Regions from separate parts of the Kitasatospora sp. MAP12-44 genome, predicted to be linked through region 3. Evidence: riboswitches for the same ligand, from Rfam matches in the RefSeq annotation. Region 3 holds a riboswitch; each other region holds the start of a gene.
The links. Region 3 has a riboswitch for cyclic di-AMP ahead of P3T34_RS11310 (C40 family peptidase). Riboswitches for the same ligand answer to the same signal wherever they lie in the genome.

Region 1: it holds a riboswitch for cyclic di-AMP, as region 3 does, so the genes downstream of both, P3T34_RS22065 (M23 family metallopeptidase) here and P3T34_RS11310 (C40 family peptidase) in region 3, are expected to answer to the same signal.
Region 2: it holds a riboswitch for cyclic di-AMP, as region 3 does, so the genes downstream of both, P3T34_RS06665 (transglycosylase family protein) here and P3T34_RS11310 (C40 family peptidase) in region 3, are expected to answer to the same signal.
Region 4: it holds a riboswitch for cyclic di-AMP, as region 3 does, so the genes downstream of both, P3T34_RS23695 (transglycosylase family protein) here and P3T34_RS11310 (C40 family peptidase) in region 3, are expected to answer to the same signal.

What each region holds. Positions count from the first base shown of each region.
Region 1 is NZ_JARZAE010000004.1:4,714,296-4,716,461, reverse strand. Features, by position in the region: gene P3T34_RS22070 (hypothetical protein) at 1-167, shown strand, start outside; gene P3T34_RS22065 (M23 family metallopeptidase) at 157-1,086, opposite strand; cyclic di-AMP (ydaO/yuaA leader) riboswitch at 1,098-1,261, opposite strand; gene P3T34_RS22060 (alpha/beta hydrolase) at 1,597-2,166, shown strand, end outside.
Region 2 is NZ_JARZAE010000004.1:1,333,904-1,336,069, reverse strand. Features, by position in the region: gene P3T34_RS06665 (transglycosylase family protein) at 1-1,177, opposite strand, end outside; cyclic di-AMP (ydaO/yuaA leader) riboswitch at 1,185-1,388, opposite strand; gene P3T34_RS06660 (hypothetical protein) at 1,859-2,166, opposite strand, start outside.
Region 3 is NZ_JARZAE010000004.1:2,401,591-2,403,756, forward strand. Features, by position in the region: gene P3T34_RS11305 (C40 family peptidase) at 1-9, opposite strand, end outside; gene P3T34_RS11310 (C40 family peptidase) at 210-1,307, opposite strand; cyclic di-AMP (ydaO/yuaA leader) riboswitch at 1,319-1,469, opposite strand; gene P3T34_RS11315 (C40 family peptidase) at 1,753-2,166, opposite strand, start outside.
Region 4 is NZ_JARZAE010000004.1:5,069,635-5,071,800, reverse strand. Features, by position in the region: gene eno (phosphopyruvate hydratase) at 1-200, opposite strand, end outside; gene P3T34_RS23695 (transglycosylase family protein) at 362-1,042, opposite strand; cyclic di-AMP (ydaO/yuaA leader) riboswitch at 1,048-1,202, opposite strand; gene P3T34_RS23690 (cytochrome P450) at 1,411-2,166, opposite strand, start outside.

The DNA of each region.
Region 1 (2,166 bases), 2.3 Mb from region 3:
AGGCCCTGCGGCTGTACGGCGAGTGGACCGTCCCCGGCCTGCCGGCCCTGCTGCTGGCCGAGTACCGGGACCTGGCCCCGGAACCCGGTTCGAGCGAGATCGACAGCTACCTGATCGAGCAGGGCTACACCGAGCAGGACTTCACGGAGCAGGGCTTCACGGAGTGACGCCGCGCTCCTGAAGCCAGGCCCGCGGGTCGACCGGGGCGCCGCCGCCGGGCCGGATCTCCAGGTGCAGGTGCGGGCCGCTCACACCGGCCGTGTTGCCGGTGGCCCCGACCTTGCCGAGCACCTCGCCCGGGGCCACCGGGCCGGCGGCGACGGCGATCGAGGAGAGGTGGCAGTACCAGACCTCGGTGCCGTCCGGCAGGCTCTGGATCACCCGGTAGCCGTACGAGCCCGACCAGCCGGCCGAGGTGACGGTGCCGGCGCCGAGCGCGGTCACCGGGGTGCCGGTGGCGGCGGCGAAGTCGAGGCCGGTCTGCAGGTGCGCCCAGTGCGAGCCGGCCTGGCCGGACTGCGCGCCGAGCGTGTACTTGCCGATGGGGAGGGTCAACTCGCCCTGGCCGACCGGCTGGACGGCGGTCACGGGCTGCACGGGCTGCACGGCGGCGACTGGCTGGACGGCTGCGGCCCGCTGCTCGGCGGCGGCGCGCTCCTCGGCGGCGGCCTGTTCGGCCGCCGCGCGGGCGGCGGCCTCGGCCTGCGCGGCACGCTTGGCGGCGGCCTCCTGCGCGGCCTCCAGACGGGCGCTCTCCTCGGCGGCGGTCCGGCGGCTGTCGGCCTGGTGCTGGATCCGGGCGGCGAGCGCGAGGCCCGGGTCGGCCGCGCTGTCGCCGGCCGTGGCGAAAGCGCTGTCCGCAGCATCGTCGGCGGAGACGGACGGCGCCGGGGCGGGCGGCGCGGCTGCGGCGGCCGCGGTGGCGGAGAGGCCGGTGGCGCCGAGCGCGGCCGCCATCGCGGTGACCCCGAGGACGGGCCCACCAGCCCTGGACTGCTTGGGGATCCGGTGCCGGGCCGCCTCGTCGGGAAGGCCGGCGGGGTCGAGCAGCTGGGTACGGCTCTGCTGGGAGTGCGACGACGCCACGGGGGCGCGCTCCTTTCCTTCCTTCTCGCCTACCGGGTTAGCTGACGGGTTCGGAGCAGGAAGGTCTCCTACGGTCCGGCCGGGGCCGGTCCGATTCACCCCAAGGAACGATTGGTTCCCCGGCTCCCGGACGTCGCCCGAGGGCTCGGTCCTGAGGATTTGGCGACGGCGCACGGTGCCGATCGGATACGGCGTTGCCGACCGCGCTGCGTTATCAAACGTTAATCCTAGGAGGCTCTGATTCCAAGCTGCTTGGCCGGAATTGTCACACGCATCCAAGACCAAACGGTTGGTTTGTCGCGCATATCCGATTCGCCGCTACGCTGCGTGACAAAAACGCGTACTTAGGTGCAGCACAACAGAGTTGGCGATCCTTCAGCTATGACCACCTCGATTCAGCCACGGACGACCCTCTTGACGGCTAAGGCTATTAGCCTTAGCTTTGTGGTTGTCGGCAGCGCCCCTCGGCGCCCAACCAACCAGCCGGCCGCAGCCCGCAGGAGGACCGCCATGAACAGCACCTTCGCACCGCAGACCCAGTACCTCGACCTCCCCGGCGGCCGGATCGCCTTCGACGACTCCCTCGGCGAAGGCGTCCCGGTCGTCCTCATCCCCGGGATGCTCGAACCGCGGACCGCCTACCGGCGCCTGCGCCCGCTGCTCACCGCCGCCGGCCACCGGGTGATCACCATGGACCTGCGCGGCTTCGGCGAGTCCTCGATCACCTGGGACGACTACTCCCCCACCGCGATCGCCGGCGACGCCCTGGCACTGCTCGACCACCTGGGCATCGAGCGCGCGGTACTGGCCGGCAACTCCTACACCGGCGCCAGCGTGGTCAAGTTGGCCGGCACCGCCCCCGAGCGGGTGGCCGGCATCGTCCTGCTGGACGCCTTCGTGGAGAACCTCCCGACGAACGGCGTGCAGCGCGCCATGCTGAAGGCCCTCGGCGCGCTGATGGTGCACGTCCCCGCCTTCTGGGGGCTCTACCTGAAGAAGATGGCCTACCCCACCGCCAAGCCCGCCGACTTCGACGCCTACGTCGCCGAGTCCGTCGCCGCGCTGCGCACCCCCGGCCGC
Region 2 (2,166 bases), 1.1 Mb from region 3:
GGCCGGCGAAGTCCGGCGCCCAGTTGGCGATGGTCTCCATGTGGACACCGACGCTCGGGTTGGCGGCCTCGACGTAGGAGCCGTTGCCCACGTAGATGCCGACGTGGTAGACGCCGGAGTCGGCGCCGTTGTTCGACCAGAAGAGCAGGTCGCCGGGCTGCAGCGCGTCCAGCGAGACGTGCGTGCTGGCGGCGGCCTGGTCGGCGGCCACGCGCGGGATGGAGATCCCGGCCTGGGCCAGCGCGGCCTGGGTCAGACCGGAGCAGTCCCAGCCGCCGTTGCCGGTGCCGCCGTAGATGTACGCCTGGCCGACCTTGGACTCGGCGAACGCGACCGCGGCGGCCATGCTGCCGGTGGCCGCCGGGGCGGGGGTCTTGGCGCTGGTGGTGGTCGCCGCGGTGGCGGGGGCCGGGGTCTGCGCCGGGGCGGTGGTGCCCGAGTTGTCCGAGTGGCCCCAGTTGCCGTGGCTCCACGAGGCGGTCGCGGTGGAGCCGCCGAGCGAGAGCTTCTGGCCCGGGTAGATGGTGTCGGGGCCGTGCGTCAGGACCGACTTGTTGAGCTCGTAGAGGTGCTCCCAGCCGCCCTGGACGTCGTGGCTCTGGGCGATGCTGGAGAGCCAGTCGCCGGCCGCCACGGTGTAGCTGCTGTCGGCGCCCGCAGCGGCGTCCTGGTGCCAGCCGGAGTGCTGCGAGGCGGTGTTCTGGCCGGAGGCGGCCGGAGCGGCGGTGGCGGGGGCCGGAGCGGCCGGGGCCGGGGTCGCGGCGGCCGGCGCGGACGTCCCGGTGTTGATGGCGGGGGCCGGGCCGCCGGCGGTCAGGCCGGCCTGGATCGAGCAGACCGGCCAGGCGCCGGGGCCCTGAGAGGCCAGCACCTTCTCGGCGACGGCGATCTGCTGGTCCTTCGTCGCCTGGTTCGCCTCGGGGGCGTACTGGGTGCCACCGAAGGCGGCCCAGGTGGAGGACGTGAACTGGAGGCCGCCGTAGAAGCCGTTGCCCGTGTTGATGCTCCAGTCGCCGCTGCTCTCGCACTGGGCGACCTTGTCCCAGGTGGAGACGGTCGCGGCGGAGGCGGTGGTGGCGGTGATGCACGGGAGGCTGAGACCGAGGCCGACCAGGCCGGTGGCGGCGATGACGCGGCGGGTACGGGTCGAGCTCTTCGAACTGGTGATGGGCAGCATGAAGTCGCGTTCCTCTCCTACGCCTACGAGGTGAGCTGTCGGATTCGGGCTGGAGTTGCCCGGCCGTGCTGAGCACGGCTTCACCCCTAGCTCCGGGTGTCTCGGTCCGAGGACCGTTCCCGGGGCGGCTTACCTGGTTCCCCCGCTCCTGCCGTGGTGCTTGTTGTGCGGTGCCAGCGGGCCCGGTGGCAGGATTCGGCGTCCGGATTGCTGGGTCCGTGTGACCACGAACGGGAGCACGTTAGACAGACTTAAGTTGAAACCGCAAACACCTGTGACACCGGTCACACCAGTCCCAGTGGCCCCTCAAGATCACCCCGGGAGATCAACTGACAGGGCGTCGGTGTCCAGGGTGGGGGCGGATGCTCCGATGGCGAACAATCAGGCGTTCGAGTAAGGGAATTGCCGGTGGTTCAGCTCGGTCGACAGCTGACATCGTGTCCGGCCGGGGGAGTGGCTGACCCGGAATCGGGAGTGCGGCGCCGACCGGCCGAGCGGCCGCGGACGGGACCAAAGACCCCCCGGCCGAAGGTCACGCCGAGGTCACGCCCGGGTCGCCCTGACGCCCCGCCGGGGGTGCGGACATGCCTGTGGGCCGGTCCTCCGTCGCGCGGATGACCGACCCACAGTTCTTACGGGGCGAAAGATTCTGTCCCTTTCGCCCCACTTGACCCCTATGCCCTACTCGCCCTGCTGTTCCTGCCAGTCCTGCTGCTCCTGCTGCTGGTTCCGCTGCTCCTGGGCCGCTTCGGCCTCGGCCGCAGCCGTCCCGACCGCGCCGAGGTAGCCGGCGGCCACCAGCTGACCGATGGTCGGGTAGCCGCCCAGCGCCTCGGCGCTCGGGCAGCCGGTCTCCTCGCCGGCCGCGCGCAGCAGTTCGGCGTCCACCTCCGGGCCGATCACCAGCGCGGCCAGGGCGGGGCGCTGCGAGCCGGTGGCCCGCAGGTGCTCGACCGCCGCGGCCACCGCGCCGGGGACGTCCAGGGCGG
Region 3 (2,166 bases):
CATCACCATGAGGCGACGGCTCCAATCGACGTGGAAGGCGGTACTCCGAGCGCCGACGTTAGCGGTGCGCGGCGAATGAGTCCAAACCCTTGCCAAGACGAATATTTGACCACCAATCGGACATCAGTGCGCCGACCGGAACGCCGACGGCCCGGCCTCCGAGCGGAGACCGGGCCGTGCGGACCTACGTGCGGACCTGCGTGGGGACCCTAGTACGGGCGCACGATGGCCGTGATCGGCATCGAGGAGGCCGCCTCGTAGCGGACCACCGAACCGGTGTGCGGGGCGTGGATGACGTTGCCGCCGCCCACGTAGATGCCGACGTGGTCGCCGCCGTAGAAGATGATCAGGTCACCGAGCTGAGCGTTGGCCAGGTTGGTGCCCTCGTTGGTGCCGGCCGACTCCTGCTCCTGCGAGGTGCGCGGCAGCGAGACGCCGGCCTGCGCGTAGGCCCACTGCGTCAGACCCGAGCAGTCGAAGGTGTTCGGGCCGGTGGCGCCGTACACGTACGCGTCGCCGAGCCGGCTGACGGCGGCCTCGATCGCGGCGGCGGCATGCGGGTTGGCGCCGGCGGTGTTGGGGGCGCTCAGGTCGGTCCGGCTGGAGCTGCGCGAGGCGGCCTGGCCGGTGATGGCCGCGATGCTGGCGGCGGACTTGGCGGCGGCGTCGGCGGAGGCCTTCGCCTCGGCGTCGGCCATCTGCTGGCGCTGCTGCGCGGTCAGCGTGTTCAGCAGGGCCTGGGCCTTCGCCAACTTGGCCTGCACATCGGTCTTGGCGGCCTGCAGGGTCTGCGTGGTGCTGGCCAGGTCGGCGAGCTTGCTCTGCGCCTCGGCCTTGTCCTGGTCGAGCTTCTGCTGCTCCTGCTGGAGCTGCTTCAGCGTCTCGGACTGGGTGCTGTTCATCTGGTTCAGCGAACCGGCCTGGGTCAGGAAGCTGTCCGGCTTGGCGCTGAGCATCAGCTGAACGGTCGGCGATATACCGCCGGAGGCGTACTGGTCGGCGGCCACCTCGGCCAGACCGCCCTGCAGCGTGGTCACCTGGTCCTGCTGGCGGGCCACCTGGTCCTGCAGCTGGCCGACCTGCGTGGTCAGCTGCTGCTGCTTCTCCTGGGCACCGTCCAGCTGCTGGGTGGCAGCCTCGGCCTGCGTGTTCAGGGCGTCAACCTGCGACTTGACCTGGTCGAGGGTGGGCGCCGGGTCCGCGTGCGCGCCAGTCTGCGAGGCAAGGGCCATGGCAGTGGCAGCGGCCGCGGTCAGGATCGACGCGCGAGTTCGACCGGTGGGCTTGGGACGACGATGGGACGCCACGAAGGCGGGTCTCCTTCTTCCTACATCCGCCTACCGGGTGAGCTGACGGGTTCGGGCTGGAAGAGATGCCCTACGACGCCTCACCGACCTTGCGGTCGACCTGGCGCCGATTCACCCCGAGGAACGTGGTTCCCCGGCTCCGGTCCGCAGCACCCTCGCAAGGGCTCCCCGTCGGGCAGTCAACTGCCCCGCTGCTTTCCAGACTCGGCGGTAACCCCCGCTGCCACCCAGGCTGGGTGATCTCCATCGCGGCGGTTCGAATCATGACCCTAGTAACAGAACCGTGATCCGTTCAAATCCTTGTCGGAAAAAACGTGCAACTTTGACTGTGGGTGATATGGGCATCACCAGGGGTTGATCACGAGCGGCACCTTGAGTGGCGCAGCTCACAAAACCGTTTGGTGAGGCGTCAGTTCGGCGCGAGCGCAGTCGCCGCGACTCGGCGTCAGACCCGTCGGATGGTCTGGATCGTGCCGATCGAGGTCGCCGAGGCGATATGGATCAGCTCGCCCTCGCGCGGGGCGTGCACGACGTCGCCGTTGCCGATGTACATGGCCACGTGGTGCGCGCCGGGGCCGTAGATCACCAGGTCGCCGGGCTGCGCCTGGGCCAGGCTCGGCACCGTGACGCCGTAGCCGGCCTGCTCCTGGGAGACACGCGGCAGCGAGACGCCGGCGGCGGCGTAGGAATAGACCATCAGACCCGAGCAGTCGAACTCGTCGGGACCTGTCGACCCCCAGTGGTACGGCTTGCCGATCTCGCTCAGCGCGGTCGCCACGGCGATCGCCGCGTAGCCGGAGGCCGGCGGCAGGTTGAGGGTGCTGAGGTCGATCCGCGAGCTGCTGCGTGAGGCGGCGTC
Region 4 (2,166 bases), 2.7 Mb from region 3:
GCCTTCTCGACGCCCTTGCCGAAGTAGCGGCTCTTGTCACCGTCGCGCAGCTCCAGCGCCTCGAAGGCACCGGTGGAGGCTCCGGACGGAACGGCGGCACGGCCGGTGCTGCCGTCGTCGAGGCCGACCTCGACCTCGACCGTGGGGTTGCCACGAGAGTCGAGGATCTCGCGGGCTACGACGACATCAATGGACGGCACGAGGCATCTCCTATGCGGAAGCGGTCCTGCGGGAAACGGGTTCGTTACGACCTGAGCCTAGCCGCACCCCAGGTCCGGGCCACCCGGACCTGGGGTGCGTCTCAACACGTGGCGTCGTACTCACCGGTAGTTCACCGAGTGGTGCGTCAGCGTGCGGTGCGTCAGCGGAGGTGGAGCACCTCGCCCGGCAGGATCAGGTTCGGGTCCGCGCCGACGACCCCGTGGTTGCCCTGGTAGAGCGCCTGCCAGCCGCCGTCGACGTGCTGGGTCTGGGCGATCGTGGACAGCGTGTCGCCGGCCCGGACGGTGTACGGCTGACCGGAGTTGGCCGGGGCGGCGGGAGCGGTCGGCGACGCCGCAGCCGGGGCCGCGGTCCGGGTGCTCTGCTTCGACGTGGCCCCGGGCTTGGCGGCGGACTTCACGGCGTCGGAGCCGGCGGAGGTGTCGACCGCGGCGGGCGCGCCCCCGGAGGTCAGCCCGGCCTTGACCGAGCAGACCGGCCAGGCGCCGGGCCCCTGCGCGGCCAACACCCGCTCGGCGACCGAGATCTGCTGCGCCCGGGTGGCCTGGTTCGCCTGCCCGGCGTACTGGGTGCCGCCGTAGGCCGCCCAGGTCGAGGGGGTGAACTGCAGGCCTCCGTAGAAGCCGTTGCCGGTGTTGATGGACCAGTTGCCGGTGCTCTCGCAGTCGGCCACCTTGTCCCAGGTGGTCACCGGGGCGGCGTGCGCCCCGGTGGCGGTGAGCAGTGGGAGCGCCAGACCGGCACCGGCCACGCCGGCCACGGCGATGACCTTCTCGGTCTGGGTACGACGACGGTGACGGCCAGTTCCTGCAAACAGCATGAAGGTGTCCCTCTCCGCACGCCTGCGAGGTGAGCTGTCGGGTTCGGACCGGGAGGTGGCCCGGCCGCGCTGGGCGCGGCTTCACCCCGAGCCGTAGGGGAAACGGCAGAAAATCCTGGGTCCCCCGCCCCTGCCCAGGGGGTTGTGTCGGTGTCCCGAAGCGCGGCGGGCAGGATTTGGCGTTCCGCGCACGGGGTTCGCAACCGCGAACTCCAGGGAGAGTAGGCAGATAGCAACAACAATCACAAGCTCATATCGCGTACATCACACGAGAATTACGGATCGTCATGGATCGCCTACCAACGGAGGCGATATGTCGGAGTTGATGGACATTCATCCCGACCGTGGAGCAGCGTTTCGACACGCCGTCAGAGCTTTCCTGACGACTCCTCCGGAGTGAAGGTGACCGGGAGTTCCCGCAGGCCACGCATGATCAGGCCGCCGCGCCAGCGCAATTCCCCGGCGTCGGCGGAGAGCTGAAGGTCCGGCAATCGGGTGAGCAGCGTGGCGAGTGCCGCCTGCCCCTCCAACCGGGCCAGTGGGGCGCCGATGCAGTAGTGGATCCCGTGACCGAAACCGAGATGCGGATTGTCCGCGCGGGCCAGGTCCAGGGTGTTCTCGGCGGCGAACCTGGCCGGATCCCGGTCGGCCGCGGCCAGCACCACGAGCACCGGATCGCCGACCGGGATGTCCACCCCGCCGATCCGCAGCGGAGCCACCGCGAACCGCCAGGTGGCCAGCTCCACCGGACCGTCGTAGCGCAGCAGTTCCTCGACGGCGGTAGCCAGCAGCCCGCTCTCGCCGCGACTCAGCGACTCCTGCAGCAGGGCGCGCTGCTCGGGGTGGCGCAGCAGCGCGTACATGCCGTTGCCGATCAGGTTGACCGTGGTCTCAAAACCGGCGAAAAGGAGGATGAACGCCATCGCGGCGGCCTCGTTCTCGGTGAGGTGCTCGCCGTGGTCGCTGGCCCGGATCAGACCGGAGATCAGGTCGTCGCCCAGGTCCGCCCGCTTGCGGTGGATCAGCTCCGCCAGGTACGTGCGCATCCGCTTCACCGCGCGCGCCACGCCGCCGCGCGGGCCGCCGCCGTGGCGGATCATCATGCCCGCCCAGTCCCGGAAGTC